DNA from 4 places in the Streptomyces sp. JL2001 genome. Region 2 is predicted to be linked to each of the others. Evidence: riboswitches for the same ligand, from Rfam matches in the RefSeq annotation. Region 2 holds a riboswitch; each other region holds the start of a gene.

Region 1 (7,446 bases), 1.2 Mb from region 2:
AGCACCACGGGAGCCTTCAGCAGCTTCGAGACCTGCGCGGTCGAGGCCAGTTCGCCCTGGTCGGCGGCGCCGTCGTACAGCCCCATGACCCCTTCGACGACCGCCAGGTCGCAGCCGCGCGACCCGTGCGCGAAGAGCGGCGCGACCAGGCCCGTACCGCACATGTACGCGTCGAGGTTGCGGCCCGGTCGGCCGGTGGCCAGGGCGTGGTAGCCCGGATCGATGTAGTCCGGGCCCACCTTGTGCGGGGACACCGCCAGACCACGCCCGGCGAACGCGGCCATCAGGCCGGTCGCGACCGTGGTCTTGCCCGCGCCGGAGGACGGCGCGGCGATGACGAGACGTGCTACCACTCGATGCCCCGCTGGCCCTTCTGACCCGCGTCCATCGGGTGCTTCACCTTCGACATGTCGGTGACGAGGTCCGCGAAGTCCAGCAGCTCCTGGGGCGCGTTGCGGCCGGTGATCACCACGTGCTGCTGCCCCGGCCGGTCGCGCAGCACCTCGACCACCTCGGCGGTGTCGATCCAGCCCCAGTGCAGCAGATAGGCGAACTCGTCGAGGACGTAGAACTTGTACGCCTCGGCGGCCAGGTCCCGCTTGACCTGCTCCCAGCCCTCGCGAGCCTTGTCCTCGTGCGACTGCTCGCCCTCGGCGACCTCGCGCTGGATCCAGGACCAGCCCTCGCCCATCTTGTTCCAGGTGACGGGGCCGCCCTTGCCCGTCTCGCCGAGCGCCTTGAGGGCGTTCTCCTCGCCGACCCGCCACTTGGCGGACTTGACGAACTGGAACACCCCGACCGGCCAGCCCTGGTTCCAGGCGCGCAGCGCCATGCCGAAGGCGGCGGTCGACTTCCCCTTGCCGACGCCGGTGTGCACCATCACCAGCGCACGGTTGCGGCGCTGGCGGGTGGTCAGACCGTCGTCGGGAACGACGGTCGGCTGTCCCTGTGGCATTAAGCGGCCCTCCTGGTCGCGTGTCCGGCTTGTACGTCCCTGACGAGTCCGGCGATCGAGTCGGCGCGCAGCTCGTCCAGGGTCACTGCGGTGCCGCCCAGTTCACGGGCGAGATCCCCGGCGAGCCCGAGGCGCACCGGCCCCGTCTCGCAGTCCACGACGACGGCCGCCGTGCCCTCCGCGGCGTGCAGCCGCGCGGCCCGGGCGGCCAGCGCGACCGGGTCCTTGCCGCCGGTCGCCCGGCCGTCGGTGACGACGACGAGCAGGGGCCGGCGCGAGGGGTCGCGCAGCCGCTCGACGCGCAGCACGTCGTGCGCCTTGAGGAGCCCGGCCGACAGCGGCGTACGGCCGCCGGTCGGGAGCTGTTCGAGGCGGGCGGCCGCCGCGTCCACCGACGACGTCGGCGGCAGCGCCACCTCGGCGTCCCGGCCGCGGAAGGTGATCAGACCGACCTTGTCGCGCCGCTGGTAGGCGTCCAGGAGCAGGGAGAGCACGGCCCCCTTGACGGCGCTCATCCGCTGCCGTGCCGCCATCGAACCGGACGCGTCCACGGCGAACAGCACCAGGTTGCCCTCGCGGCCCTCGCGGGTCGCCTGCCGCAGGTCGTCCCGGCGGACGACCAGCCCGGCACCGGTACGCCCGCGGGCCTTCTGGTGCGGCGCGGCGGCCTGCACGGTCGCCGACAGGTGCAGCTTCGTCAACGTGCCCCGGGGGCGCACGGCGCCGGTCGTCCTGCCGTGCTCGGTACGGGCGCGGGAGCGGCGCCCGGCCGCACCCTCGCCGAGCCCGGGCACGCTGAGCATCTTCGTCCGGAAGGGCTCGGCCGCCTTGACGGCGGCCCGCTCGCCCGCGCCGGACCCGCCCGGCGCGGGAGCGGACGCCGGACCCTCGTCCGACCCGGTGCTCTCCGGGGCCGCCTCCGGCCCCTCGCCTTGCGGCGGTACGCCCCCGCCCCCGCCTCCGCCGGGGCCGCCGTCGCCCGGGCCCGGATCCGGGTCGTCGTCGTCCGTGTCCGTGTCCGTGTCCCGGAACCGGTCCAGCGTCTCGTCGAGCTTGTCCTCGTCGAGGCCGGGCGCGTCGAAGGGATTGCGCCGCCTGCGGTGCGGGAGCGCGAGCAGGGCCGCCTGCCGCACGTCCTCGGCGGTGACGTCCGTCCGTCCGTCCCACGCGGCCAGCGCCGTGGCGGTGCGGGCCATCACGATGTCCGCGCGCATGCCGTCGACCTCGAACGCGGCGCAGGTCGCGGCGATCCGGAGCAGTGCGGTGTCGCCGAGGACCACGGCCGGCAGCAGCGCCCGGGCCGCGACGATCCGGTCCCGCAGCGCGCGCTCCTCGTCGGCCCAGCGCGTCGCGAAGGCGGCCGGATCGTCGTCGTACGCCAGTCGGCGCCGCACGACCTCGACCCGCTGCTCGGGCTCGCGGGACGCGGCGACCTCGACGGTCAGCCCGAAACGGTCCAGCAACTGCGGCCGCAGCTCGCCCTCTTCGGGGTTCATGGTCCCGACCAGCAGGAAGCGGGCCGCGTGCCGCACCGAGACTCCCTCGCGCTCGACGTACGAGGAGCCCATGGCGGCGGCGTCGAGCAGCAGGTCGATCAGGTGGTCGTGGAGGAGGTTGACCTCGTCCACGTAGAGGATCCCACGGTGCGCGTCGGCGAGGAGCCCGGGCTCGAACGCCTTCACGCCCTCGGCCAGGGCCCGTTCGATGTCGAGGGCGCCGACCAGCCGGTCCTCGGAGGCGCCGACCGGCAGTTCCACCATGCGCGCGGCGCGGGCGGCGGCCGCGGCGGCCTCGTGCGGCCCGTCCGGGCAGGCCGGATCGGGCGTGGCCGGGTCGCAGCTGAACCGGCAGCCCGCCACCACCGGAACCTCCGGAAGCAGGTCCGCGAGCGCGCGGACGGCCGTGCTCTTGGCGGTGCCCTTCTCGCCGCGGACGAGGACACCGCCCACCGCCGGGCTGACGGCGTTCAGCAGCAGCGCCAGCCGCAGGTCGTCCATGCCGACGACGGCGGTGAACGGGTACCGGGTGCTCATCGGTCGATCCTTCCTTCGGGTTCGCTGTGGGTGTCCCGGGGCGCACGCGCCTCGCGCGCGAGCGGGCGGCGCGTGCCGACGGGGGTGCGCGCGTGGGCGCCGGCGGATGCGCGGATGGTGCCGGTCCGGGTGCCGGCGGCGCTCACGGGGCGCCCGGCGGGATGAACGGCAGCCCGGCCGGCGGACCGCTCTCGATCAGCCGCAGCAGCGCGTCCGTGTCCGCGTGCTCCTCGATCAGGTCGCCCAGCCGGTCCAGCTGCTCCTCGCGCAGCGCGCCGAACGACGTGTCGGGCGCCGGGACGAACCGCCGCCCGGCCGCCGCCGCCACCTCGCGCAGGAACGCCCGGCGGAAGCCGTCGCTCTCCAGCGAGCCGTGCCAGTGCGTCCCCCAGACGGCGCCGACCCGGCAGCCGTCCAGGAACGGCTCCCCGCCCAGCACCTCGGCGACGCCGTGGTGGATCTCGTAGCCCTCCACGCGCTCGCCGAGCGCCTCGCCGACCGGCCGGGCCAGCGTCTTGTCGACCGCGAACCGGACCCGGACCGGCAGCAGCCCGAGCCCGTCCACGGCCCCGGCCTTGGACTCGACCTCGTCCTCGATCCGGATCCCGAGCGCCTGGAAACCACCGCAGACGCCGAGGACCGGGCGGCCCTCCGCGGCCCGGCGCGCGAGCGCGTCGGCGAGGCCGCGCTCGCGGAGCCAGGCGAGTGCCTTCACCGTCCCTCGGGTGCCCGGCACGATCACCAGGTCCGCGTCGACGAGCTCCTCGGCGCGGTCCACGAAGCGCACCACCACGCCCGGCTCGGCCGCCAGCGCGTCCACGTCCGTGAAGTTGGACATCAGCGGCACCGCGCAGACCGCGACCCGCAGGACGTCCTCGCCGACCGGCGGCGCCACGACCGACTCGCGGACCGCGCCGCGCATCGAGACCCGCAGTCCGTCCTCCTCGTCGATGCCGAGGCCGTGGGCGTACGGCAGGACGCCGAAGGTCCGCCGGCCGGTCAGCCCGTGCAGCATGTCGAGCCCGGGCTCCAGCAGCGTCACGTCGCCGCGGAACTTGTTCACCAGATAGCCCGCGATCAGCTCCTGGTCCTCCGGCGCGAGCAGGGCCGTCGTCCCGAAGAACTGGGCGAACACCCCGCCCCGGTCGATGTCGCCGACCACGAGCACCGGCAGCCGTGCGGCCCGCGCGATGCCCATGTTCACGATGTCCGTGCGCCGCAGGTTGATCTCGGCCGGACTGCCCGCCCCCTCGCAGATCACGGCGTCATACGTGCCCCGCAACTCCTCCAGGCACGCCATGACCGGCTCGAAGAGCTCCCGCTGCCGGCCTCCGTGGTAGCCGCGCGCGCTCAGCTCGCCCACCGGCCGGCCCATCAGCACGACCTGGCTGGAGCGGTCGCTGCCCGGCTTCAGCAGCACCGGGTTCATCAGCGCGGTCGGCTCCACCCGGGCCGCCTGCGCCTGCATGGCCTGGGCCCGGCCGATCTCCGCGCCCTCGCGGGTCACGAAGGAGTTCAGGGACATGTTCTGGCCCTTGAACGGGGCCACCTTCACCCCCTGGCGGACCAGCCAGCGGCAGATGCCGGCCGTGACGACGCTCTTCCCCGCGTCGGACGTGGTCCCGGCGACCAGCAGTCCGCCCCTCATATCCGCCTCCGCTTGATCGCACCCATGATCAGCCGGCCGCCCACACAGGCCGCCAGCGTCAGTCCCGTCACGCGCCGCGACAGCCGCACGGCCCGCTCGATGTCCGCGACCTCCACGTCCCGTCCCGCCCCGTTCAGCACCGGCCGGTGCTCTACCCGCCCGCCGTACGAGAGCGTCCCGCCGAGCCGTACGCCGAGGGCGCCGGCGAACGAGGCCTCCACCGGGCCCGCGTTGGGGCTCGGGTGCCGGCCGGCGTCGGCCTTCCAGGCGCGGGCGGCGCCCCGCGGGTCGCCGCCGGCCACCGTGGCGAGCACGGCGGTCAGCCGGGCGCCCGGCCAGCCCGCCAGGTCGTCGAGCCGGGCCGAGGCCCAGCCGAAGCGCCGGTGGCGCGGGGACTTGTGGCCGACCATCGCGTCGAGCGTGTTCACCGCACGGAAGCCGATCAGCCCCGGCACCCCGGCGACGGCGCCCCAGACGAGCGCCCCCACGACCGCGTCGGAGGTGTTCTCGGCGACCGACTCGACGACGGCGCGGGCCATCGCGGGGCCGTCGAGGGACTGCGGGTCGCGCCCGCACAGATGGGGCAGCCGCTCGCGGGCCACGTCCAGGTCCCCGGCGGCGAGCGCCCCGCCGACGGCACGGGCCTCCCGGCCCAGGGTGGTGCCGCCGACGACGGCCCACACGGCGGCGGCGGTCAGGGCGACGGAGGCGGCTCGCCGGTCCCGTACGGCCCGTGCGGCCAGCGCGCCGGCCGCGGTCGCGCCACCGGCGCAGACGGCGGTGTGCAGGGCGCCCCACCCGCGGTGGTCGTGCCAGAGAAGCCGTTCGACGGCGCCCGCGGCCCGTCCGAACGCGGCGACCGGATGGCCGCGGCGGGGGTCGCCGACGAGCAGGTCCGCCGCCAGACCGGCGGCGGCGCCGTACGCGAATACACCTGTGGCTGCACTGCGGCCGGGCATGGCGCTGTGTCCTCACTCAGGGTCCGCGCCCTGGCTCGACGTGACCGGCGGGGAGAGTTCCTGACTCCCGGGGAGGCTCTCCCCGGTCACAGTGGCGGGACCGCGCCGGAATCGCACCGGGCTTCCTCTTCTGCCGCCGTAATGGCCCCGGAAGTCCACCACGCTGTGCGAACACCCGTCAACTCACCCTTGACCTGCGGCGGGACAGTGTGCGAAGCCCCACAGCACGACGGCCGGGCGGGCCGCACCCGAGGGTGCGGCCCGCCCGGCCGGTGGGGTCGTCCCGCGTCAGACGACGATCAGATAGATCCCGTACGCGACGGCCGCCGCGCACAGGGCGAAGCAGGCGTACGCGCCGGTACGCGCGAGGGTGGCGGAGCCTCCCTGGGCCGCGGCCTGCTCCTGCTTGGAGAGGCCGACGATGCCGAGGGTGAACAGGCCCACGAGGGCGACGGTCGCCACGAGGCTGACTCCGAAGACGGAGCCGAGAGCTGCCCAGTCGATCTTCATGCGTGCGTGTCCCTTGGTTCCTTAGACCGCCGCGGCCGGGGCCGCGGGGGCTGCCGGGTCCGTGGGGGCCGGCGAGGGGATGGTGGTCTTCAGGTCCTCGTCCGCGACGGCGGCGACGGTCCCGGCGGGCGGCGGGCTGACCGCCGCGATCGCGGTGGTCACGACGCCCGCGGGCTCGGCGTCGAGGTCGTCCGCGGTGACGTTGTGGTGGTCGACCGGCTTGCGGCGCGACAGGGCCCAGATGACACCGGAACCGGCGACCAGCAGGACCGCGACGGCGACGATGCCCCAGGTGCCCTGCTTGGTGAGGAACTCGGCGCCGGCGCCGACCAGACCCGCGGCGGGCAGGGTCAGACCCCAGGCGACGAACATCCGGGTCGCGGTCGACCAGCGGACGACGCCGCCCTTGCGGCCGAGGCCCGCGCCCATCACGGCGCCGGAGCAGGACTGGGTGGTGGAGAGGGAGAAGCCGAGGTGCGAGGAGGCCAGGATGACCGTGGCCGCGCTCGTCTGGGCCGCGAAGCCCTGCGGCGGGCGCAGGTCGGTCAGGCCCTTGCCCATCGTGCGGATGATGCGCCAGCCGCCGAGGTAGGTGCCCATCGCGATGGCCAGACCGGCGGAGACGATGACCCACATCGGAGGGTTGGAGCCGGGGGCGAGGACGCCACCGGTGACCAGGGCGAGGGTGATGACACCCATCGTCTTCTGGGCGTCGTTGGTGCCGTGGGCGAGGGAGACCAGACCGGCGGAGGCGATCTGTCCGGCCCGGTAGCCCTTGGCCGTGGACTTCTCGTCCGTCTTGGCGCCGATCCGGTAGGTGAGCCGGGTGGCCACCGTCGCGGCGAGGCCGGCGACGATCGGCGCGGCGATCGCGGGGAGCAGGACCTTGGTGACGATGGTGCCGCCGTTGACCGCCGACCAGCCGGCGGACATGACCGCCGCACCGATGAGGCCGCCGAAGAGGGCGTGGGAGGAGCTCGACGGGAGCCCGAGCAGCCAGGTCAGCAGATTCCAGAGGATGGCGCCGACGAGCGCCGCGAAGATCACTTCGGTACGAATGCCCTGTTCGTTGATGATCCCGCCGGAGATCGTCTTGGCGACCTCCACGGAGAGGAACGCACCGACCAGGTTGAGCGCGGCGGACATGGCCACCGCCGTCTTGGGCTTGAGGGCACCGGTCGAGATGGTCGTCGCCATCGCGTTGGCGGTGTCGTGGAAACCGTTCGTGAAATCGAACACGAGAGCTGTCACGACCACAATGGCGAGCAGCAGCGTGATGTGTTCCATTTACCCAGGCAATCGTTTGACGTCAGTGGCTCGACGAACGTAAGCAACCTGGGT
Region 2 (7,446 bases):
ACGCGGGGCAGCCGGACGTCGAGGACGATGGTGCGGAACGGGGACGGGGCGGCGTCGCCGGTGAGGATGCGGGTGACCTCGGCGACGGGGATGGTCACGGATCCGAGCGCGACCCCGGCGACGACGGCGCACGCGAGGGCGGCGAGGAGGCCGGCGACGACGAGCCCGTACGGGACGGGGGCGGCGGCGGGTGGGCGTGCGGCGGCCCGCGCGCCCACCCGGAGGGGCGGGTGCGCGGGCTGCCGGGCGTCCCCCTTCGGGGGCGCGGTCACCGGTCCGGGTGGAGCTGGGCGGCGAGCTTGTCGACGGCGGCGGGGACGCGGACGCCGAGGACCGTGTCCGAGAGCGGCATGACGGCGAAGCGCTGGTTCCTGATCGCCGGGACGTCGCGGAGGGCGGGGTCCTCCAGCAGGCGCTTCTTCTTCTGTTCGACGGTGGTGGAGCCGTAGTCGTAGATGACGATCACGTCGGGCCGGCGGGCGACGACCTGTTCCCAGGTCGCGTCGCCGAAGGGCTTGGCGAGGTCGGCGAAGACGTTGCGGCCGCCGGCGCGGGTGATCAGTTCGTTGCCGATGCCGGTGCCGCCGGCCGTGAACGCGGTCTTGTCGCCGCTGTCGTAGACGAAGACGGAGACGGGGGGCACGTCCTTCAGGCGGCGTTCGGTGGCGGCGACGGTCTTGCGGGCCTCGGCGGTCCACTTCCGGCCGCGTTCGGGGACGCCGAAGGTGCGGGCGACCTCGTCGACCTCCCGGTAGAGGTCGGTGAGCGAGGAGGCGCCGGAGGGGCAGTACTCCGTGTTCAGCCGGGTGCTGATGCCCGCGGCCTTGAGGTCGTCGCGGCCGCGGCCGGCCTTGGCGTCGAAGGCGGAGGCGTAGCCGCCGTACACGAAGTCGGGGCCGGCGGCGAGCAGCGCCTCCTTCGACGGGTACTCCTTCGCGAGCACCGGGACGGAGTCGTACGCCTTCTTGTAGGCGGGCAGGACGCGGTCGTCGAGGTAGGCGGTGCCGACGAGGGACTTCTCCAGGCCGAGGGCCAGCATGACCTCGGTGACGTGCTGGTTCATCGTCACGGCACGTCGCGGCGGGGCCTGGTAGGTGGTCTGCACACCGCAGTTGGCGACGGTGTAGGGGAATCCCGGGGCGGCCTTCGGGTCCGGGGGCTGCTGCGCGGCGGGCGCGGAGCAGGCGGCGAGCAGCGGGAGAAGGACGAGGGCGGGCAGCGGTGAACGGCGCCGGGTCAACACGGACGTGCCTCCTGACGGGGATTTCCACGTCCCCGGTCGGTGGTGAGAAGGCGGCAGGTCAGTTCCTGGCTTCCGGCTCCCGGGGCGGGAGCCGGTCACAGTGGCGGGACCGTGCCGGATTCGCACCGGCTTCCTGGGTCCTGCCGCCCTGATGTCCGGTCAGTCTCTCATCACGTCGTCGGCGTGCGGAGGGCTGAGGCGCTTCAGGCTCCGGGGGTCTGCGCGTACGCCTCGACGACCTGGACCTCTTCCTCGGTGACGACGCCTTCGACGATGGTGAAGGAGCGGAACTGGAAGGGGCCGGCGTCGTCCGTGTCCGCGGTGGAGACGAGCACGTAGTGGGCGGCGGGCTCGTTCGCGTAGGAGATGTCCGTGCGGGACGGGTAGGCCTCGGTCGCCGTGTGCGAGTGGTAGATGACCACGGGCTCCTCGTCCCGGTCGTCCATCTCGCGGTACAGCTTCAGCAGGTCGGCCGAGTCGAACTCGTAGAACGTGGGCGAGCGCGCGGCGTTCAGCATCGGGATGAAGCGCTCGGGGCGGCCGGTGCCGGCCGGGCCCGCGACCACGCCGCAGGCCTCGTCGGGGTGGTCCGCGCGGGAGTGTTCCACGATCTGGTCGTACAGGGCCCGGGTGATGGTCAGCATGGTCGACAGGATAAGCGGGCGGGCCGCCGCGTACCGAGGAGTGGTACGCGACGGCCCGAATGCCGAGACGGCGGAGATCAGGAGCGCTTGACGAACGCCGCGCCCTGCGGGTTGCGGGCCTTCAGCACGAGGTACGAGACGCCCATGATCAGGGCCCACACCGGCGCGCCGGGCCACAGCGCGACGCGGGAGTCGGGGTCGATTCCCATCATCACGATGACCATGCCGATGAAGGCGAGCGCGAACCAGCTGGTGAACGGGGCGCCCGGGGCCTTGAAGCCGGACTCGGGCAGCTCGCCGCGGTTCGCCTTGGCGCGGTAGCGGATCTGGCAGACCAGGATCATGATCCAGGCCCACATGCCGGAGATGGTGGCGAAGGAGACGACGTAGTCGAAGGCCTTGCCCGGCGCCACGTAGTTGATCCACACGCCGACCAGCATCAGCGCGGCGGAGACCGTCGTGCCGAGCAGCGGGACGCCGTTGGCGGTGAGCTTGGTGAGGAACTTCGGCCCCTGGCCGTTCAGCGCGAGGTCGCGCAGCATCCGGCCGGTGGAGTACATGCCCGAGTTGCAGGACGACAGGGCGGCGGTCAGCACCACGAAGTTGACGATGGCGGCGCCGATGCCGAGGCCCATCTTCTCGAAGGCGGCGACGAACGGGGAGACGCCCGGCTGGAACTCCGACCACGGCACGACCGAGAGGATCATGATGAGGGCGCCGACGTAGAAGACGGCGATGCGCCACGGGACGGTGTTGATCGCCTTGGGCAGGACGGTCTTGGGGTCCTTGGACTCGCCGGCGGTGACGCCGACCAGCTCGACCGCGAGGAAGGCGAACATCACGATCTGCAGGGTCATCAGCGTGCCGCCGAGGCCCTTGGGGAAGAAGCCGCCGTCGTTCCAGAGGTTCGCCACGGAGGCGGTCTCGGCCGCGTCGGAGAAGCCGATGGTGAGGATGCCGGCGCAGATGAGGATCATGCCGACGATCGCGGTGACCTTGACCATCGAGAACCAGAACTCGAGCTCACCGAAGAGCTTCACGGAGATCAGGTTCGCGCCGTAGAGGATGACGGTGAAGATCAGCGCGAAGGCCCACTGCGGGAAACTCCCGTGTGTCCAGAACGCCATGTACTTGGCGGCCGCGGTGACCTCGGTGATGCCGGTGACGACCCAGAAGAGCCAGTACGTCCAGCCGGTCACGTACCCCCAGAAGGGGCCGACGAACTCGCGGGCGTACTCCGAGAAGGAGCCCGACACCGGGCGGTACATGAGCAGTTCGCCCAGGGCCCGCATGATGAAGAAGATGACCAGGCCCGCGATGGCGTAGGCCAGGATCAGGCTGGGGCCGGCCTTGGAGATGGCCTTGCCCGCGCCGAGGAAGAGTCCGGTGCCGATGGCACCGCCGATGGCGATCATCTGGATCTGCCGGGCGCCGAGGCCACGCTGGTAGCCCTCGCCGCCGCCCACGGCCCCGTCGGTGCCGTCGTGCTGCTTGTCGACCTGCACTGAGGTCATGGTGGTGCGCCTTTCTCCATGCTGATCCGCGCCGACTGCGTCTGGCCGCGGATCAGGTCCTGATCCCCCCGGATGTGGAATGGAGTGCTACCGGCGGTCAGCCGGCTCGAGCGCCCCCGGGGACAGGGGTGGCGTCCCCGGGCGGTCGTGAAGATTTATCACGCGTGAAACGTCGATCGACGGGCACTACTGTGGCGCACGCCACAGGAAGAAGCGGACGAAGAGGACTCAACACGGCAAGCTAGAACACTTTGGTGACGTATTCGTTATCCGGATTTGAGCGTCCGCTGAGCGAACGGAAGAGGCTCGTGCGGGGGGCCGGAAGCGTCCCGTCGGCCCCGCTTCGGACCGACGGGACGGCCGGTGGCGGCCGGGGCAGGACATGGACCGCCGGGGAGCGCCCGGGAGCGCCGCGCCAGGCGGGCTCCCCCGGGGGCGCCTACGGCATCAGCGTCTCGACGAGCGACTCCTGGAGCGCGCCCAGCCACAGGTACGCCATCACCATCGGCTTGCGCGGGTCGGAGTCCGGGAGCCGGTACAGCCCCTCTCCCCCGTCCTCGTCGGTGACCTCCAGGCGGGTCCCGATGGTCAGCCGCAGGTCGTTGATCGCGCCGAGCCAGGCCCGCGACTCGTCAGCCGTCAGCTTGAGGACGGCCCCGCCCTCGCCGACCGGGGTGAGGGTGTCCAGGCTGCGGACGACCTTCAGGGCGTCCTCGCGCTTGCGGGCCCGCAGGTCGTTCTCGGTGTAGCGGCGGAAGTCGGCCGCCGCCGCCCGCTGCTCCTCGTCCGCGTCGCCGTAGGCGTCGGGGAAGAGCCGCTTGAGGGCGGGATCGGACGGGGGCTCGCTCGGGCCCTCGGCGAAGAGCGCGGCGAGCGGGTCCTCGCCCTCGACGGGCTCGTCGCCCGGTCCGATCAGCTCCATGAGCTGGACGGCGAGGGAGCGGAGGATGGAGACCTCGACCTCGTCGAGCGCGACGGCCGCGCCGCCGCCGGGCAGCGCCTCGAACCGGCCGGCCATCAGCCGCGGTCCTGGGTGAGGGTCGCCCACAGTCCGTAGCCGTGCATCGCCTGCACGTCCCGTTCCATCTCCTCGCGGGTGCCGCTGGAGACCACCGCGCGGCCCTTGTGGTGCACGTCGAGCATCAGCTTGTGCGCCTTGTCCTTGGAGTAACCGAAGTACGTCTGGAAGACGTAGGTCACATAGCTCATCAGGTTGACCGGGTCGTTGTGGACGAGGGTGACCCACGGGACGTCCGGCTCGACGACGGCGAAGGTCTCTTCAGCCGATTCCGTCTGTTCGATCTCAATAGGCGCGACGCTCACTCACCCCATGCTGCCACTCTCCGTGGCCTGTCGCACAAACGGGTCAGGGGCGCGTCCCTAGAAATCGTCACTCTGACGAGTATTCGGGGTAGCATCGCTGACATGAACGCTGCGGACCTTGGGCTCCCGGTGGACGTGCCGTCGACCGCGCTCTTCACCGACCAGTACGAGCTGACCATGCTCCAGGCGGCCCTCCGGGCCGGCACCGCCGACCGGCGCTCCGTCTTCGAGGTCTTCACCCGGCGGCTGCCCGAGGGGCGGCGCTACGGGGTGGTGGCCGGCACCGGACGCGTCCTGGACGCCGTCGAGAACTTCCGGTTCGACCCGGCCGTCCTCGGCTTCCTGCGCGAACAGGGCATCGTCGACGAGCCCACGCTCGAGTGGCTCGCGGGCTACCGCTTCTCCGGCGACATCTGGGGCTACCCCGAGGGCGAGGTGTACTTCCCCGGCTCGCCGATCCTGCGGGTCGAGGGCAGCTTCGCCGAGTGCGTGCTGCTGGAGACCGTGATCCTGTCGATCCTCAACCACGACTCGGCCATCGCGGCCGCGGCCTCCCGGATGTCGGCGGCCGCGAGCGGCCGGCGGCTGATCGAGATGGGCGCGCGGCGCACCCACGAGCTGGCCGCCGTCGCCTCCTCCCGGGCCGCCTACGTGGGCGGTTTCGACTCCACCTCCGACCTGGCGGCGGGCTTCCGCTACGGCATCCCGACCGTCGGCACCTCCGCGCACGCCTTCACCCTGCTGCACGACAGCGAGCGGGACGCCTTCCGCGCCCAGGTCGACTCGCTCGGCCGGGGGACGACCCTGCTCGTCGACACCTTCGACGTCGCCGAGGCCGTCCGCACCGCCGTCGAGGTCGCCGGGCCGGAGCTCGGGGCCGTACGGATCGACTCCGGCGACCTGCTCCTCGTGGCGCACCGGGTGCGGGCGCAGCTCGACGAGCTGGGGGCCCGTGACACCAAGATCGTGGTGACCTCCGACCTGGACGAGTACGCCATCGCCTCGCTGGCCGCCGCGCCGGTCGACGCCTACGGTGTCGGCACCCAGCTGGTCACCGGCAGCGGGCACCCGACCTGCTCGATGGTCTACAAGCTGGTCGCCCGTGCCACCTCGGCCGACCCGAAGGCGCCGCTGACGGCCGTCGCGAAGAAGTCCGTGGGCGGCAAGTCGTCCATCGGCGGTCGCAAGTGGGCGGCGCGGCGGACGGACGCGGACGGGATCGCCGAGACCGAGGTCATCGGCACCGGCGCGGTCCCGCCGGAGCTCGCCGACAACCGGCTGCTGGTGGAGCTGGTCAAGGGCGGCGACGTGGTGGCCCGCGAACCGCTGGAGGCGGCCAGGTCGCGGCACATCGCGGCCCGGGCCGGGCTGCCGATGTCGGCGATCCAGCTGTCGCGCGGCGAGCCGGTGCTCCCGACGGAGTACGTGTAGCGATCCGCGCGCGCCGCGACGGAACGCCCCCTCCCGAAGGGGCGGGGAAGTCTCTAGGCTCGAACCCGCCCCTCGCCCCACCCGCCGACACCTCCTCCCACCCACCGGCTAAGGACACCCGCCATGCACCGCGCATTGATCGTTGTGGACGTTCAGAACGACTTCTGCGAGGGCGGCAGCCTCGCGGTGACGGGGGGCGCGGACGTCGCCGCCGCCATCACCGACCTGGTCGGCGAGGCGGCGGGTGCGGCGTACCAGCACGTGGTGGCGACCCGCGACCACCACGTGGACCCGGGCGACCACTTCGCCCCGGCGGGCCAGGAGCCGGACTACGTCACCTCCTGGCCCGTGCACTGCGTCGCGGGCACGGAGGGCGTCGGCTTCCATCCGAACTTCGCTCCGGCGGTCGCCTCCGGCGCCATCGAGGCGGTGTTCGACAAGGGCGCGTACGAGGCGGCGTACAGCGGCTTCGAGGGGCGCGACGAGAACGGCATGACGCTGGCGCAATGGCTGCGGGAGCGGGAGGTGAGCGAGGTCGACGTGGTCGGGATCGCCACCGACCACTGTGTGCGGGCCACGGCGCTGGACGCCGCGCGCGAGGGGTTCCGGGTGCAGGTCCTGCTGGACCTGACCGCGGGGGTGGCCAAGGAGACGACCGAGAAGGCGCTGGGCGAGCTGCGCGCCGCCGGGGTCGGGCTGACCGGGACGCCGACGGTCTGACCGCCGGGCGTCCCGCGCTCGTGCGTACCGGGGCCCCGCGAGCCGGGCGGGATCTTCCGGGACGGCCCTCAGCTCGCGGTCGGCAGGGACCGTACCGGGTGCCACAGCTCCTGGGCCGTGCCCGGGTTGGATCTCCAGAGCAGGCCCTCCGGGTGGTGCAGCACCGCCGTGATCTCGTCCGGGGTCGGCGGCTCGGCGTTCCCCCGGAGGTACACCGCGCGCAGCCCCAGGTTCCGCAGCCTGGTCAGGGCGCGGGACCGGTTCGAGGCGTGGACCAGGAAGCGGACCATGGCACCGTCGCCGGCCGGGCTGGGCAGCCCTATCGCGACGACGACACTCCCACCTGGCAACTTGCAGAACCCTCCACCGGGCATGCCGAGACCACTCCCCCGTGAACCACTGTCAATAAGAAATCCGTCTGACGCACCTAAACACGATCGGCCGCCGCCCGCTAGAGGGCGACGGCCGATCATGGTTTGACCTGCGACGATACGAACTACTTCGTCGACGGACCCACCTGGACGGTGATCGTCTGGCCGTTCTTCGGCTCCTTGACGACCGCGATCTTGGT
Region 3 (7,446 bases), 2.1 Mb from region 2:
GCTTGGCCTAGACCTTTAGGGGTGTCAAGGGTGTATAAGAAGGGCAGTCGGGTCCGTTATCGGACCGACACCTGAGGGAGGGCGACGACCCGTGACCGGTCCGTGCCACCATGTGAGCCGCTATAGACGGAGGAGCCGGTGACGGCAGCAACACAGGAGTCGGGAAGGCAGGCCATGGCCACGGACGCGGGCAACAGCGAGACAGAGGGCGGCGCCGCCACCCGCACCGCGCGCGTGCCCAAGTACTACCGACTGAAGCGGCACTTGCTCGACATGACGGAGACCCTGCCGCCCGGCACACCGGTCCCGCCCGAGCGCACCCTCGCCGCGGAGTTCGACACCTCGCGCACGACGGTGCGGCAGGCACTGCAGGAACTGGTCGTCGAGGGCCGCCTGGAGCGGATCCAGGGCAAGGGCACGTTCGTCGCCAAGCCCAAGGTCTCGCAGGCCCTGCAGCTGACCTCGTACACCGAGGACATGCGGGCACAGGGCCTGGAGCCCACCTCGCAGCTGCTCGACATCGGGTACGTGACGGCCGACGACACGCTGGCCGGCCTGCTCGACATCGCCGCCGGCGGGCGGGTGCTGCGGATCGAGCGGCTGCGCCTCGCCAGCGGGGAGCCGATGGCGATCGAGACCACCCACCTCTCGGCCAAGCGCTTTCCCGCGCTGCGGCGTTCGCTGGTGAAGTACACCTCGCTCTACACGGCGCTCGCCGAGGTCTACGACGTCCACCTCGCCGAGGCCGAGGAGACCATCGAGACCTCGCTCGCCACCCCGCGCGAGGCCGGCCTGCTCGGCACCGACGTGGGTCTGCCCATGCTGATGCTGTCCCGCCACTCGCTGGACGCGCAGGGCGAGCCGGTCGAGTGGGTGCGCTCGGTGTACCGCGGCGACCGGTACAAGTTCGTCGCCCGGCTGCAGCGCCCCAACGGCTGACCGCCCCGCGGACGACTCCCGGCCGTCCGGCCGAAAGACTGAAAAGATTCCGCCACTTCGGCGTGAACCGGTGCCCCGATACATCCGTGAGGTGTGTCGGGGCACTGGCGTGTCTCCGTGCGACGTCCATCGAGATTCGTCCGTTATCCGGACGGGGGTTCCATGGAGCGGACCGGTCCCCTAGATTTCACGCGCATTACCCGCGTGATCAACGGTGTTCAGCGAGGGGACGGAGTCGCCATATGTCAGAAGTGACGCAAGACAAACAACCGGTCGTGACACCGGTACGCGTGATCGTGGCGCTCTGTCTGGTCGCGCCCTTCGTGGCGATGCTCTGGGTGAGCTCGTACGCGAAGGTCGATCCGACCTTCATCGGCATCCCGTTCTTCTACTGGTACCAGATGGCCTGGGTCGTCGTCTCCACCGTGCTGACGATGGTCGCGTACAAGCTGTGGCAGCGTGACCAGCGCGCCCGCAAGGGAGGTGCGTCGCGATGAAGGACGGCGTGAACGGCGTCGCTCTGGGCGTCTTCATCTTCTTCTTCCTGGCCGTCACGGTCATGGGCTTCCTGGCCTCGCGCTGGCGCAGGGCCGAGAACGAGCACAGCCTGGACGAATGGGGTCTCGGCGGCCGTTCGTTCGGTACCTGGGTGACCTGGTTCCTGCTGGGCGGCGACCTCTACACCGCGTACACCTTCGTCGCCGTCCCGGCGGCCATCTACGCGGCCGGCGCGGCGGGCTTCTTCGCCGTCCCGTACACGATTCTCGTCTACCCCCTGATCTTCACCTTCCTGCCGCGGTTGTGGTCGGTGTCCCACAAGCACGGATACGTGACCACCTCGGACTTCGTCCGCGGCCGGTTCGGCTCCAAGAGCCTGTCGCTGGCGGTCGCCGTCACCGGCATCCTCGCCACCATGCCGTACATCGCGCTCCAGCTCGTCGGCATCCAGGCCGTCCTGGACGTGATGGGCGTGGGCGGCGGCGAGACCACGCACTGGTTCGTCAAGGACCTGCCGCTGCTCATCGCCTTCGGTGTCCTGGCGGCGTACACGTACTCCTCCGGACTGCGCGCGCCGGCGCTCATCGCCTTCGTCAAGGACACGCTGATCTACCTCGTCATCGCGGTGGCGATCATCTACATCCCGATCAAGCTGGGCGGCTTCGACGAGATCTTCGCCAAGGCCGGCGAGGCGTACGCCACGATCAACCCCGCCACCGACAAGCCGCGCGGCGCGCTGGTGCCGGGCGAGATGGGCCAGTGGGGTTACGCGACGCTCGCGCTCGGTTCGGCGCTGGCGCTCTTCATGTACCCGCACTCGATCACGGCGACGCTGTCCTCGCGCAGCCGTGACGTGATCCGCCGCAACACGACGATCCTGCCGCTCTACTCGCTGATGCTGGGCCTGCTCGCGCTGCTCGGCTTCATGGCGATCGCGGCGGGCGTGAAGGTGACCAACGGTCAGCTGGCCATCCCGCAGCTCTTCGAGAACATGTTCCCCGATTGGTTCGCGGGCGTGGCCTTCGCCGCCATCGGCATCGGCGCGCTGGTCCCGGCGGCGATCATGTCGATCGCCGCGGCCAACCTCTTCACCCGCAACATCTACAAGGACTTCCTGAAGCCGGACGCCACGCCGGAGCAGGAGACCAAGGTGTCCAAGCTGGTGTCGCTGCTGGTCAAGGTCGGCGCGCTGGTCTTCGTCCTCACCATGGACAAGACGGTCGCGATCAACTTCCAGCTGCTCGGCGGCATCTGGATCCTGCAGACGCTGCCGGCCCTGGTCGGCGGCCTGTTCACCCGTTGGTTCCACCGCTGGGCGCTGCTGGCCGGCTGGGCCGTCGGCATGGTCTACGGCACGGCGGCGGCGTACGGCGTGGCCAGCCCGACGCAGAAGCACTTCGGCGGCTCGTCCGCCGAGATCCCGGGCATCGGCGAGATCGGCTACATCGGCCTCACCGCCTTCGTGATCAACCTGGTGGTGACCGTCGTCCTGACGTTCGTCCTGAAGGCCGTCAAGGCGCCCGAGGGCGTGGACGAGACGTCCCCGTCGGACTACACGGCGGACGCCGGCGACGCGGGCGTGCAGACCGAGCTGCCGAAGGTGGGCGCGGGCCACTGACCCCGCCCGCAAGGTGACGAAGGCCGCCGCGCTTCCACAGGGAAGGCGCGGCGGCCTTCGCCGTGGTCACGAAAGGATGTGCGGATGAGAACCGGACCCCGCCTCTCCCTGCTCGTCCTGCTCCCCCTCGTGCTCGCCGTCACCGGCTGCGGCACCGAGGTTCCGGGCGGACCGGCACCCGACCGCGCGGAACTGGAGGCGCGAGCCCACGCCGCGCAGACCCGTGTCGAGCACGTGTACGTCACCGAGGCCGAGGGGTTCCGGCCGGCCCTCCAGTCGGCCGGTGTCATCGGCGACGACGGCTTCCAGCTCACCTACGTCGGGCCCGCCGGCGAGCAGCTGACCCTCTCCGCGGAGCGGCGCCCCTTCACCGAGCGGGACTGCGCCGCCCCGCCGGCCGGCGACACCTGTGTGAAGGAGGGCGGCGGCTGGTACCGGCACTCCGCCGACCGGCACGCGTACCTGCGCAACGAGAACGGCCTGCGCGTCGAGCTGGCCGCCCCGCTGTCCGTGGGGAGGGACCTGCTGCGGGGCGCCGCCGCCGAGGCGCACCGCGCCGACGACGCCGAACTGGACGCGGTCCTGCCGCGGCGGACGAGCGGGAGCGGACCGGTCGAGCGCGGCGACCTGCCACCGGTCGGCGACGGAGCCCCCGACAACGGAGTGGGCGCGAGCGGCTGAGCGGGGCACACTGCCTGGATGGACTTCACCATCAGGGCGGTACGGCCCGAGGAGTACGACGCCCTCGGCGAGGTCACCGCGCGGGCCTTCCTCGACGACGGGCACCTCGACTTCGGCGAGGACGACGCCTACCTGCGCCTGCTGCGGGACGTGGCCCGGCGGGCCGCGGAAGCGGAGGTGCTGGTGGCGGTGGACCGCGCCGGCACGGTGCTCGGCGGCGTGACCTTCGTCGCCGGCGGGGAGTGGGCCGACATCGCGCGCGAGGGCGAGGCCGAGTTCCGGATGCTCGCCGTGGCGAAGGGAGCCCGCGGCCGGGGCGTCGGCGAGGCCCTCGTCCGGGTCTGCACGGAGCGGGCGCGCAGGACACCTGGATGCCGGCGGCTGGTGCTCTCCACCCAGTCGCGCATGTCCGCGGCGCACCGGATCTACGAGCGGGCGGGCTTCGTCCGTACCCCTGACCGGGACTGGAGCCCGCTGGCCGACATGGACCCCCTGCACACCTACGCGTTGGAGCTCTGAGCACGGAACGACACAACATGTGGGGGGTGTCTCCAGGGGCGCCCCCCACATGTATGCTCATGCTCGCTGTCGCCGCAGGGGAATCCGGTGCAAGTCCGGAACTGTCCCGCAACGGTGTGCTTATGGCGTTTTCATCCGCCAGGTGAGTCCGAAGACCTGCCGACAGTGCGCCCGGTCCGTCCGTTCCGGGTGTCACAGACGTCCGGGCCTCGCGGAGTGGGCCGGTGGCGCGGCGCACCCTGCGTACGGGTGCCCGGCTGCCCGCTTCCCCCGCCGGCCCCGAGCCGAGCGAGGGAGAGCCCCCACGTGACCATCGCGCCCGCCGATCCGGCCGCAGCGATCGAGAGCGACGGACCCGGGACCGTGCTGCTGCGGATCCTGACCGACCTCACCGCCGATCTCCCCGACACCGACCCCGGCAAGGTCGCCGCCGCCGCGCTGCGCGGCCGGAGCGCCGGCTCGGACGAGGCGGAACTGCGCGAGCTGGCCACCGAGGCGGCCGCCGGCCTGATCGCCGAGGACCCCGCGTACTCCCGGCTCGCCGCCCGGCTCCTGACGATCACCATCGCCGACGAGGCGGCCGGCCAGGGCGCGGTGAGCTTCTCGGCCTCCGTCGCCGTCGGCCACCGCGAGGGTCTGATCGCCGACCGCACGGCCGCGTTCGTCCGGCTGCACGGCGCGGCGCTCGACGCGACCGTGGACCCGGCCGGCGACGACCGCTTCGGCTACTTCGGCCTGCGCACCCTGTACTCGCGCTACCTGCTGCGCCACCCGATCACCCGCAAGGTCGTCGAGACGCCCCAGCACTTCATGCTGCGCGTGGCCGCCGGGCTCGCCGAGGACAACTCGACGCGCGCGCTGGACGAGGTCACCGCGCTCTACGGCCTGATGAGCCGGCTCGACTACCTGCCCTCCTCCCCCACGCTCTTCAACTCCGGCACCCGCCACCCGCAGATGTCGTCCTGCTACCTGCTCGACTCGCCGCTGGACGAGCTGGACTCCATCTACGACCGGTACCACCAGGTCGCGCGGCTCTCGAAGCACGCGGGCGGCATCGGCCTGTCGTACTCCCGCATCCGCGCCCGCGGTTCGCTGATCCGCGGCACCAACGGGCACTCCAACGGCATCGTGCCGTTCCTGAAGACGCTGGACGCCTCCGTCGCGGCCGTGAACCAGGGCGGCCGGCGCAAGGGCGCCGCCGCGGTCTACCTGGAGACCTGGCACGCGGACATCGAGGAGTTCCTGGAACTGCGCGACAACACCGGCGAGGACGCCCGGCGTACGCACAACCTGAACCTGGCGCACTGGATCCCGGACGAGTTCATGCGCCGGGTCAACGCCGACGCCCCGTGGTCGCTGTTCTCCCCGGCGGACGTGCCCGAGCTGGTCGACCTGTGGGGCGAGGAGTTCGACGCCGCCTACCGCGCCGCCGAGGCGAAGGGCCTGGCCCGCAAGACCATGCCGGCCCGTGACCTGTACGGCCGGATGATGCGGACGCTCGCCCAGACCGGCAACGGCTGGATGACCTTCAAGGACGCCTCGAACCGCACGGCCAACCAGACGGCGGAGCCGGGCCACACGGTCCACTCCTCCAACCTCTGCACGGAGATCCTGGAGGTCACGGACGACGGCGAGACCGCGGTCTGCAACCTGGGCTCGGTCAACCTCGGCGCGTTCGTGGACCTGGCGACCGGCGACATCGACTGGGAGCGGCTCGACGCGACGGTCCGCACGGCCGTCACCTTCCTCGACCGCGTCGTGGACATCAACTTCTACCCCACCGAGCAGGCCGGCCGGTCCAACGCCCGGTGGCGTCCGGTGGGCCTGGGCGCGATGGGCCTCCAGGACGTCTTCTTCCGGCTGAAGCTGCCGTTCGACTCCCCCGAGGCGAGGGCGCTCTCCACCCGGATCGCCGAGCGCATCATGCTCGCCGCCTACGAGGCCTCCGCCGACCTCGCCGAGCGCAACGGCCCGCTGCCCGCCTGGGAGAAGACCCGCGCCGCCCGCGGTGTCCTGCACCCCGACCACTACGGCGTGGAGTTCACCTGGCCGGAGCGCTGGGCCGCGCTGCGCGAGCGGATCGCCGCCGTCGGCATGCGCAACTCGCTGCTCCTCGCCATCGCGCCGACCGCGACGATCGCCTCGATCGCCGGTGTGTACGAGTGCATCGAGCCGCAGGTCTCCAACCTCTTCAAGCGCGAGACGCTGTCCGGCGAGTTCCTCCAGGTCAACTCGTACCTCGTCGACGAGCTGAAGAAGCTCGGCGTCTGGGACGCGCAGACCCGGGAGGCGCTGCGCGAGTCCAACGGCTCGGTGGCCGGCTTCACCTGGGTCCCGGCCGAGGTGCGCGAGCTGTACCGCACGGCCTGGGAGATCCCGCAGCGCGGTCTGATCGACATGGCGGCGGCCCGGACGCCGTACCTCGACCAGTCCCAGTCGCTGAACCTGTTCATGGAGACGCCGACCATCGGCAAGCTGTCGTCGATGTACGCGTACGCCTGGAAGCAGGGTCTGAAGACGACGTACTACCTGCGGTCCCGCCCGGCGACCCGGATCGCCCGCGCCGCCCAGGCGTCGACGGCCGCCGCCACCATCCCCGTCCAGCAGGTCGCCGACCCCGACGCGGTCGCCTGCTCCCTGGAAAACCCCGAGTCCTGCGAGGCCTGCCAGTGATGAGCGCGAACGAACAGAAGAACCTCCTCGACCCGGGCTTCGAGCTCACCCTGCGGCCCATGCGGTACCCGGACTTCTACGAGCGCTACCGGGACGCGATCAAGAACACGTGGACGGTGGAGGAGGTCGACCTCCACTCCGACGTCGCCGACCTCGCCAAGCTCACCCCCGGCGAGCAGCACATGATCGGCCGGCTGGTGGCGTTCTTCGCGACCGGTGACTCGATCGTCGCGAACAACCTCGTGCTCACGCTGTACAAGCACATCAACTCCCCCGAGGCGCGCCTGTACCTGTCGCGGCAGCTCTTCGAGGAGGCCGTGCACGTCCAGTTCTATCTGACGCTGCTCGACACCTACCTGCCCGACCCGGACGACCGCACCGCCGCGTTCGCCGCCGTGGAGAACATCCCCTCCATCCGGGAGAAGGCGCAGTTCTGCTTCCGGTGGATGGACTCGGTCGAGAAGATCGACCGGCTGGAGACGCAGGCCGACCGGCGTCGCTTCCTGCTGAACCTGATC
Region 4 (7,446 bases), 2.2 Mb from region 2:
GCCTGGTTGCAGCCGATGCAGGTGTTGATGGTGTCGGCGCGGTCGGCGGCGGCCTTGCGGACGAAGTCCGGGTCGGCGAGGAACGGCCGGGCCATCGAGACGATGTCGGCGCGCCCCTCGGCGAGGATCTGCTCCGCCACCTCGGGGGTGTTGATGCGGTTGCTCGTCACCAGCGGGACGGAGACCGCGCCCATGAGCCGCTTCGTCACCCAGGTGTAGGCGCCGCGCGGGACCGAGGTGGCGATGGTGGGGATGCGGGCCTCGTGCCAGCCGATGCCGGTGTTGATGATGGTGGCGCCGGCGGCCTCGATCTCCTTGGCGAGCGCGACCACCTCGTCCAGCGTGGAGCCGCCCGGGACCAGGTCCAGCATGGAGAGCCGGTAGACGAGGATGAAGTCCTCGCCGACCCGCTCGCGGATGCGGCGGACGATCTCCAGCGGGAAGCGGACCCGGTTCTCGTAGCTGCCGCCCCAGCGGTCGGTGCGCCGGTTGGTGGCGGCCGCGATGAACTCGTTGATCAGGTAGCCCTCGGACCCCATCACCTCGACGCCGTCGTAGCCCGAGGCCCTGGCCAGCTCGGCGCAGCGCACGTAGTCCTCGACGGTCTGCTCGACCTCGGCGTCGGTCAGCTCGTTCGGGACGAAGGGGCTGATCGGCGCCTGGATCGCGCTGGGCGCGACGAGGCCGGGGTGGTAGGCGTACCGGCCGAAGTGCAGGATCTGCATCGCGATCCGGCCGCCGGCCTCGTGCACGGCGTCGGTGATCAGCCGGTGCTCGGCGACCTCCTCGTCGGTGGTGAGCTTGGCGCCGCCGTCCCAGGGCCGGCCGGCCTCGTTCGGTGCGATGCCGCCGGTCACGATGAGGCCGACTCCGCCCCGGGCGCGCTCGGCGTAGAAGGCGGCCATCCGCTCGAATCCGTGCTCGGCCTCCTCGAGGCCGACGTGCATGGAACCCATGAGCACCCGGTTGGGCAGGGTGGTGAACCCGAGGTCGAGCGGGCTCAGCAGGTGCGGGTACGGGGTGGTCGGGGCCATCGGGCGCCTCCTCGCGCAGGGTCGTCACCGTCTGTTGTAGACGACCCGAGGGCGCTTGTGCAACTAGTTGCATAACGACGGTCGCGTGATGTGCGCAACGCGCGCCCCGCCGTTCGCGCAACCTTTGGGTTGCGCCTCGATCCGCGACGTGCAACCCTGGAGTTGCATCTGATGGTGTCGAGGAACGGAGTCCGTCATGAGCGAGGACCGGATCGAACGCGAGACCCTGATCGAGGCGCCCCTGGAGCGCGTCTGGACCCTGGTGGCACAGCCCGGCTTCTGGGTCGCCGACAAGGCGAGCCTGCCGGGCACGGTGGCCGAGGAGGGCGTGACGATGGTGGCGAGGAACCCCGAGCACGGCGACTTCCCCGTGCGCGTGGAGAAGGTGCGGCCCCCGAGCTACCTGGCGTACCGCTGGACCAGCGCCTTCCCCGGGGAGGAGCTGCGCGAGGAGAACAGCACCCTGGTCGAGTTCACACTGACCGCGGAGGGCGGCAAGACCCGCCTGCGTGTCGTCGAGAGCGGGTTCACCGCGCTGGCCGGGTCGGAGGACCTGCGCAGCCGGAACCACAAGGACCACACCGAGGGCTGGCCGCTGGAGCTCGACGCGCTCCGCAAGCGCGCGGAGGAGCCCTCCCCGTGACCGAGGAGGTGCCCGGTGCCGCCGAGGTCGTCGACGTCGTCCTCGGCGCGCTGGCCGACCCGATGAGACGGCGGCTGCTCGACCTGCTGGCCGCGCGGGGGGAGGCGACCGCGACCACGCTCGCCGCGGAGCTGCCCGTCTCGCGGCAGGCCGTCGTCAAGCACCTCGCCGTGCTCGACGCCGCCGGACTGGTGTCCGGCGGCCGGGTCGGCCGGGAGGTGCGGTACGCGGTCAGGCCCGCGGCCCTGGACACGACGGCCCGCTGGATGGCCGGCCTCGCGGCCGACTGGGACCGGCGCCTGGCCCGCATCAAGCGCGTCGCCGAGGCGGCGGAGCGGGACGAGGGCGGGTCGCACGGAGTCTGAGCAGCGCGCCGGCTGACGGGAGCCCGCCGGCCGGGCGGGGGGCGCGCGCCGGGCCCGGCATCGGGACGGTGGCGCCGGCGATGCCGAACGCGGCCGCGCACCCGGCCGGGGCGGACACCGTCCGCCGCCGGACGGCGACGGTGCCCCTGAAGTCGACCGGCTCGCAGCTTCAGCCGGTGCGGCGGAACAGCCTCGGTCGCGGCAGCGGCGCCGGCACACCGAAGCCGACCCGTGCGGCTTTCCCGCTCTCCGAGCAGCAGGCGGTCGACGCACTCACCGGTCCCGTCCGGGTGCTGATCCCCGGCGCGCTCCCGGTCACGAGGAAGGGGAGAGCTGTTCGCGCACCCAGGCAGGATCGGGGTTGGTGTGCGGCCGGCCCGCCACGACGACGGTCGGCACGGTCTCGTCGCCGTCGTTGGCCGCCCTCACCACCGCCGCTCCGGCCGGGTCGCGCCAGATGTCGACCCAGTGCAACCGGCGGGCGCGACGGCCCAGCCGGATGCGCAGCCGCAGGCAGTACGCGCAGCCCGGCCGCCAGTAGACGACCGGCCGGCCGTCGACGGCGCTGCGGCGTTGCGCCTCCGTCGCACCGATCGACCTCGGGAAGACCAGCGGCGAGTTCACGCCTGCCAGCAGCACGAACGCCGCCAGGAGCGCCGCGGCTTCGCCGGGGCGCCCCCGGAGGAACAGCCCGGTCGCGACGGTTGAGCCGATGGACACGAGCAGCACCGGCAGGATCCACATGCGCGTCATGATGATCCAGGCTATCGGTGAGCCGAGTCTCCCGCCGGAGCGGGCCGCCGACCCGCGGGTACCCGCCGGCCTCCCGGGCGTCACGCACCACGTCGAGCGAGGCCTCGGCCACCAGGGGCAACTCCTCCTCGGGGAAGGTCATCGCGCCGTCGCCGAACGAGATCAGGTACCGCGTCCTCCACGGCTCCCTCGGCCGTCGGCCCCTTCGAACCCTCCTCGCCCTACGAGGAACGCCTCCCTTCGGAACCGAAGCTCCTCCCCGCTTCCGAGGCACCGTCAGGCCCGCCCCCGCACCTCCGCCCACGCGTCCAGCTCCTCCGCCGTCCGCGGACCCGGCGCGTCCGGTGCCAGCAGGCCGTGGCCGCGCAGCAGCCGGGTCACGGCCATGCCCCACGGGCGGCGCAGCCGGGCCGCGGCGAGCAGCGCGTCGTCGCCGAGCAGTTCGGCGATCGGCCCGGTCCGGAGCCCTTCGGGCGACAGCACCGCGGCGTCGTCCGCCCAGCGCAGCGCCAGATCCACGTCGTGTGTGGCCATCACCACGGTCGTACCGGTGTCCCGCAGCCGGCCCAGCACCTCCAGCAGTCGCTCCTGCCCGTGCGGATCGAGCCCGGCCGTCGGCTCGTCCAGGACCAGGACCCGCGGGCGCATCGCCACCGCCCCCGCGATCGCCGCCCGCTTGCGCTGCCCGTACGAGAGGAGGTGCGTCGGCCGGTCCTCCAGGGCCACGATGTCCAGCGCCTCCAGCGCCTCGCGGACCCGCAGCCGCACCTCCTCCTCCGGCAGGCCCAGGTTCATCGGCCCGAAGGACACGTCCTGGCCGACCGAGGCCGCGAAGAGCTGGTCGTCCGGGTCCTGCACCACGAGCTGCACCGTCGTCCGCAGCCGGGTCAGACCCTTGCGGTCGTGCGACACCTTCTCGCCGTCCAGCCGGAGCGTGCCGCGGCCGAGCCGGAGCCCGCCGCTGAGCAGTCGCATCAGGGTCGTCTTGCCACTGCCGTTGCGGCCGAGCAGAGCCGTCGCCCGCCCCTCGGGCACGGCGAAGTCGATCCCGTCCAGGACGGCGGGACCGTCCTCGTAGGCGAATCCCGCCTTGACCAGCTCCACGACCGCGGACCGAGAACTCAACGCAGGGACCTTTCGAGTACGAGAGTGAGCGCGACGAGCCCGGCGAGCAGGCCGGCCGACGCGGTGAGGAACCGGCGCGAGACCGCGGCCTCGGGCACCAGGACCCGCAGCGTGCCGTCGTACCCGCGCCCCGCGAGTCCGGTCTGCAGCCGCTGGGCGCGGTCGAAGGCACGGACGAACGCGGTCGCGCCGAGCCCGGCCAGGGAACGCCAGGTCGCCGCCCGTGTGGTGAGCCCGAGCCGGGCCGCCTGCGCCTGCCGGATCCTGGCCATGGCGTCCAGGAGCAGGAAGCCGATCCGGTACATCACCAGGGCGACGTCCACGACCGGGGCCGGCACGCCCGCGCGGACGAGCCGGGGCAGTACGTCCGAGACCGGCGTGGTGAAGGCGAACAGCAGGACCCCCAGTGAGGCGGCCGACGTCCGCAGCAGCAACTCGCCCGCGTGCACAGGTCCGTCCGGAGCGAGGGCGACGAGCCCGTGGGCCCCGCCGACCTCGAACAGCAGCGGGACCGCACCCGTCACGCAGAAGCCCAGGGGGATCCGGAACGCCCGCCACAGCTGACGTCGCGGCACGCCGGCGGGTCCGAGCAGCACGGTCAGCGTGGCCGCGGCGACCAGCACGGCGCCGGGCCACGGCGGCAGGCACACCGCGCACAGGGTGAGACCGAAGCCGAGAACGGCCTTCTCGGCAGGATGACGGCGACGCCAGCGACTGCTGTGCGCCGCCGCGTCGATCGGCAGCATCCGTGACTACTCGTCGCCGGGCGGCGCGGCCGCGGGCTTCACGGACATCGCCGCCGTCGCCGCCGACTTCGCGGACGATGCCGACGGAGTGACGGCGGGCGTCGTCGTGCCGTCCGGTGTCGCCCGGGCCGCCGCGCGGGCCTCGCCCTGCCTGCGCCCCTTGCGCAGGCCGAAGTAGTACGCGAGGACACCGGCGCCGAGCGCGGCCTGGAGCGCGAACAGCGCCGACTCGATCTCGCCGGACGGCGGCTCGTAGAGCGGGCTGAACCACGGCTCGTAGTCCGGACTGAGCTCGGTGATGGCGGTCTCCGCCTCGGCGTCGGCGCCGGTGAACGGCTCCTCCTTGTGGTCGCCCAGCCCCAGCAGCAGGGGCAGTACCGCCAGCGCGGCCACCACGAGCAGCAGCAGTGAGTTGATCTTCGCGTTCCTGCTCATCGGCCGACCGCCTCCGTGGTCCCGCTCTTCCGGCCCGCGGGAAGCAGCACGCCGAGCCGGGTCAGTTCCCCCTTGCTCGACTGCGCGAGCAGACGCATCACGAGCACCGTCAGCAGACCCTCGCTGACCGCGAGCGGGATCTGCGTGACGGCGAAGATGCCGCCGAACTTCGCCAGCGCCCCGACGAAGCCGCTGCCCGGGTCGGGGAACGCCAGCGCCAGCTGCACGCTGGTGACGCAGTAGGTGGAGAGGTCGGCGACGAAGGCGCCGAAGAAGACGCTCACCATCAGCGGGACGTCGAACCGCCGCAGCAGCCGGTACGTCCCGTACCCGGCCCACGGGCCGACGATCGCCATCGAGAAGGCGTTGGCGCCCAGGGTGGTCAGCCCGCCGTGCGCCAGGAGCAGTGCCTGGAACAGCAGGGTGATGGTGCCCAGTACCGCCATCACGGGCGGCCGGAAGAGGATCGCGCCCAGCCCCGTACCGGTCGGGTGCGAGCAACTGCCCGTCACCGAGGGAATCTTGAGGGCGGACAGGACGAACGTGAAGGCACCGGAGGCGCCGATCAGCAGCGTCGACTCGGGATTGGCCTTCACCTCACGGGTCAGCGCACGGACACCGTGGACGACGAAGGGGGCGGCTGCGACGCCCCAGGCGGCCGCGTGCACAGGGGGCAGGTACCCCTCGGCTATATGCATGGTTGGGAGACCCTCTCCAGCACCTCGTGGATGGACAACGCACCTTGGCCGGTCTCCTGGCTGACGGTCATGACGCCCGGACTCCGCCTTCCCACACCGCCCGCGGTCGCCCGCGGTGGTGCAGTGGCTTCCCTGGGGACCTCCCAGGGCGTGGAGCCGGACCTCCCGATCACAGTGGCGAGGGCCGCACCGGTACTGCACCGGTTTCCCGTACACCAAGGCCCTGCGACATTAGTGCGTTGACCAGGTACATCACAACACGGTGGTGTGCCGGCACGGCCCGTGACGGGCGGCCGGGCCGCCCGCCGGGCCTCATGCCTTCCGGTAGGTGTACGCCTCCGAGGCCGCCGCCTCCACGGCGTCCAGGTCCCCGCCGGCGCTCGCCGTCACCAGGGCGGCGACGGCTCCCTCGACGAACGGCGCGTCGATCAGCCGGGCCCCCGCGGGCAGTTCGCCGTCCTCGGCGAGGAGCGCCTTGACGGTGAGGACGGCGCTGCCCAGATCGACGAGCAGGGCCACACCCGCGCCGCGGTCCGCGGCCTCGGCCGCCTCGGCGATCAGCTCCGCGCTGGTGCCGAGACCGCCGTCCGGAGTGCCGCCCGCGGGCAGGATCGGCGCGCACGGGCCGCCTCCGGCCAGACCCCGGGCGAGTGCGGCGACGGCCGCCGCCACCGGGCCGCTGTGGGAGACGAGGACGATGCCGACCTGCCCGGTCATCCCGCCGCCTCGGCGAGCGCGGCCATCAGCAGCGCGGACGAGGTGGCTCCGGGGTCCTGGTGCCCGACGGAACGCTCGCCGAGATAGCTGGCCCTGCCCTTGCGGGCCCGGAGGGGCACGGTCGCGAGGGCGCCCCGCTCGGCCGCCTCCCGCGCGGCACCGAAGGACCGGCCCAGTGCCTCGGCCGCCGGCAGGAGGGCGTCGAGCATGGTCTTGTCGCCGGCCTGCGCCCCTCCGAGTCGCGACACCGCCGAGACCCCGGCATCCAGCGCCTCGGCCAACCGGGCCCGGCTCACGGCCGGTTCGTCGCCCAGTTCCTTGCCGGTCCGGCGCAGCAGCGTCCCGTACAGAGGCCCGGACGCGCCCCCCACCGTGGAGATGAGCCGGCGTCCCGCGGTCACGAGGACGGCCCCCGGCGTCGGGGGCGGCTCCTTCTCCAGTACGGCCGTGACGGCGGCGAAGCCCCGCTTCAGGTTGGCGCCGTGGTCGGCGTCGCCGATGGCGGAGTCCAGCTCGGTCAGACGGTCCGCCTCCCGGTCGACGGCGGCCGCGGCGATCGTCAGCCAACGGATGAAGAAGGCGGCGTCGAACGCCCCGGACGCGGCGTCGGAGAATGCGCCCGGCGTGCCGGGGGAGCCGGGTGGGTCGGAGGATGCGCCGGGTGTGTCGGGGGAGTCGGGGGCGGTCGGCTCGGGCACTGCGGTCACCTCGCTGGAGTCGGCTGCGGTGGGGGAGTTCGGGAGCGCGGGAGTTCAGCGCGTCGGGGGCCGCCCGAGGCGTCACCGGCCCCAGCGCAGCGCCGCCGTCTGCACGGGCGCGTCCCACAGCCGCAGCAGTTCCTCGTCCACCTCGCAGAGCGTCACCGAGCAGCCGGCCATGTCGAGCGAGGTCACGTAGTTCCCCACCAGCGTGCGGGCGACCGGGATGCGG

The links. Region 2 has a riboswitch for cobalamin ahead of ACE1OA_RS21620 (ABC transporter substrate-binding protein). Riboswitches for the same ligand answer to the same signal wherever they lie in the genome.
Region 1: linked by a shared signal. The riboswitch ahead of ACE1OA_RS26865 (cobalamin biosynthesis protein) and the one ahead of ACE1OA_RS21620 (ABC transporter substrate-binding protein) in region 2 are both predicted to bind cobalamin.
Region 3: linked by a shared signal. The riboswitch ahead of ACE1OA_RS11925 (ribonucleoside-diphosphate reductase subunit alpha) and the one ahead of ACE1OA_RS21620 (ABC transporter substrate-binding protein) in region 2 are both predicted to bind cobalamin.
Region 4: linked by a shared signal. The riboswitch ahead of ACE1OA_RS31415 (energy-coupling factor ABC transporter permease) and the one ahead of ACE1OA_RS21620 (ABC transporter substrate-binding protein) in region 2 are both predicted to bind cobalamin.

What each region holds. Positions count from the first base shown of each region.
Region 1 covers NZ_CP169421.1:6,016,982-6,024,427, forward strand. Annotated here, with positions in the region: gene ACE1OA_RS26845 (cobyrinate a,c-diamide synthase) at 1-353, opposite strand, end outside; gene cobO (cob(I)yrinic acid a,c-diamide adenosyltransferase) at 347-955, opposite strand; gene ACE1OA_RS26855 (putative cobaltochelatase) at 955-2,988, opposite strand; gene ACE1OA_RS26860 (cobyric acid synthase) at 3,131-4,636, opposite strand; gene ACE1OA_RS26865 (cobalamin biosynthesis protein) at 4,633-5,595, opposite strand; cobalamin riboswitch at 5,629-5,762, opposite strand; gene ACE1OA_RS26870 (hypothetical protein) at 5,884-6,105, opposite strand; gene ACE1OA_RS26875 (inorganic phosphate transporter) at 6,127-7,392, opposite strand.
Region 2 covers NZ_CP169421.1:4,848,307-4,855,752, reverse strand. Annotated here, with positions in the region: gene ACE1OA_RS21625 (FecCD family ABC transporter permease) at 1-218, opposite strand, end outside; gene ACE1OA_RS21620 (ABC transporter substrate-binding protein) at 269-1,243, opposite strand; cobalamin riboswitch at 1,283-1,402, opposite strand; gene ACE1OA_RS21615 (Mov34/MPN/PAD-1 family protein) at 1,447-1,887, opposite strand; gene ACE1OA_RS21610 (amino acid permease) at 1,965-3,401, opposite strand; gene ACE1OA_RS21605 (DUF2017 domain-containing protein) at 3,841-4,419, opposite strand; gene clpS (ATP-dependent Clp protease adapter ClpS) at 4,419-4,724, opposite strand; gene ACE1OA_RS21595 (nicotinate phosphoribosyltransferase) at 4,827-6,155, shown strand; gene ACE1OA_RS21590 (isochorismatase family protein) at 6,279-6,875, shown strand; gene ACE1OA_RS21585 (hypothetical protein) at 6,944-7,249, opposite strand; gene ACE1OA_RS21580 (immune inhibitor A domain-containing protein) at 7,372-7,446, opposite strand, start outside.
Region 3 covers NZ_CP169421.1:2,741,135-2,748,580, forward strand. Annotated here, with positions in the region: gene ACE1OA_RS11900 (GntR family transcriptional regulator) at 175-939, shown strand; gene ACE1OA_RS11905 (DUF3311 domain-containing protein) at 1,182-1,436, shown strand; gene mctP (monocarboxylate uptake permease MctP) at 1,433-3,055, shown strand; gene ACE1OA_RS11915 (hypothetical protein) at 3,140-3,736, shown strand; gene ACE1OA_RS11920 (GNAT family N-acetyltransferase) at 3,755-4,255, shown strand; cobalamin riboswitch at 4,309-4,433, shown strand; gene ACE1OA_RS11925 (ribonucleoside-diphosphate reductase subunit alpha) at 4,562-6,928, shown strand; gene ACE1OA_RS11930 (ribonucleotide-diphosphate reductase subunit beta) at 6,928-7,446, shown strand, end outside.
Region 4 covers NZ_CP169421.1:7,034,104-7,041,549, forward strand. Annotated here, with positions in the region: gene ACE1OA_RS31380 (FAD-dependent oxidoreductase) at 1-1,034, opposite strand, end outside; gene ACE1OA_RS31385 (SRPBCC domain-containing protein) at 1,231-1,677, shown strand; gene ACE1OA_RS31390 (ArsR/SmtB family transcription factor) at 1,674-2,042, shown strand; gene ACE1OA_RS31395 (glutaredoxin domain-containing protein) at 2,358-2,795, opposite strand; gene ACE1OA_RS31400 (energy-coupling factor ABC transporter ATP-binding protein) at 3,072-3,920, opposite strand; gene cbiQ (cobalt ECF transporter T component CbiQ) at 3,917-4,666, opposite strand; gene ACE1OA_RS31410 (energy-coupling factor ABC transporter substrate-binding protein) at 4,673-5,101, opposite strand; gene ACE1OA_RS31415 (energy-coupling factor ABC transporter permease) at 5,098-5,799, opposite strand; cobalamin riboswitch at 5,829-6,034, opposite strand; gene ACE1OA_RS31420 (PTS-dependent dihydroxyacetone kinase phosphotransferase subunit DhaM) at 6,112-6,516, opposite strand; gene dhaL (dihydroxyacetone kinase subunit DhaL) at 6,513-7,088, opposite strand; gene dhaK (dihydroxyacetone kinase subunit DhaK) at 7,296-7,446, opposite strand, start outside.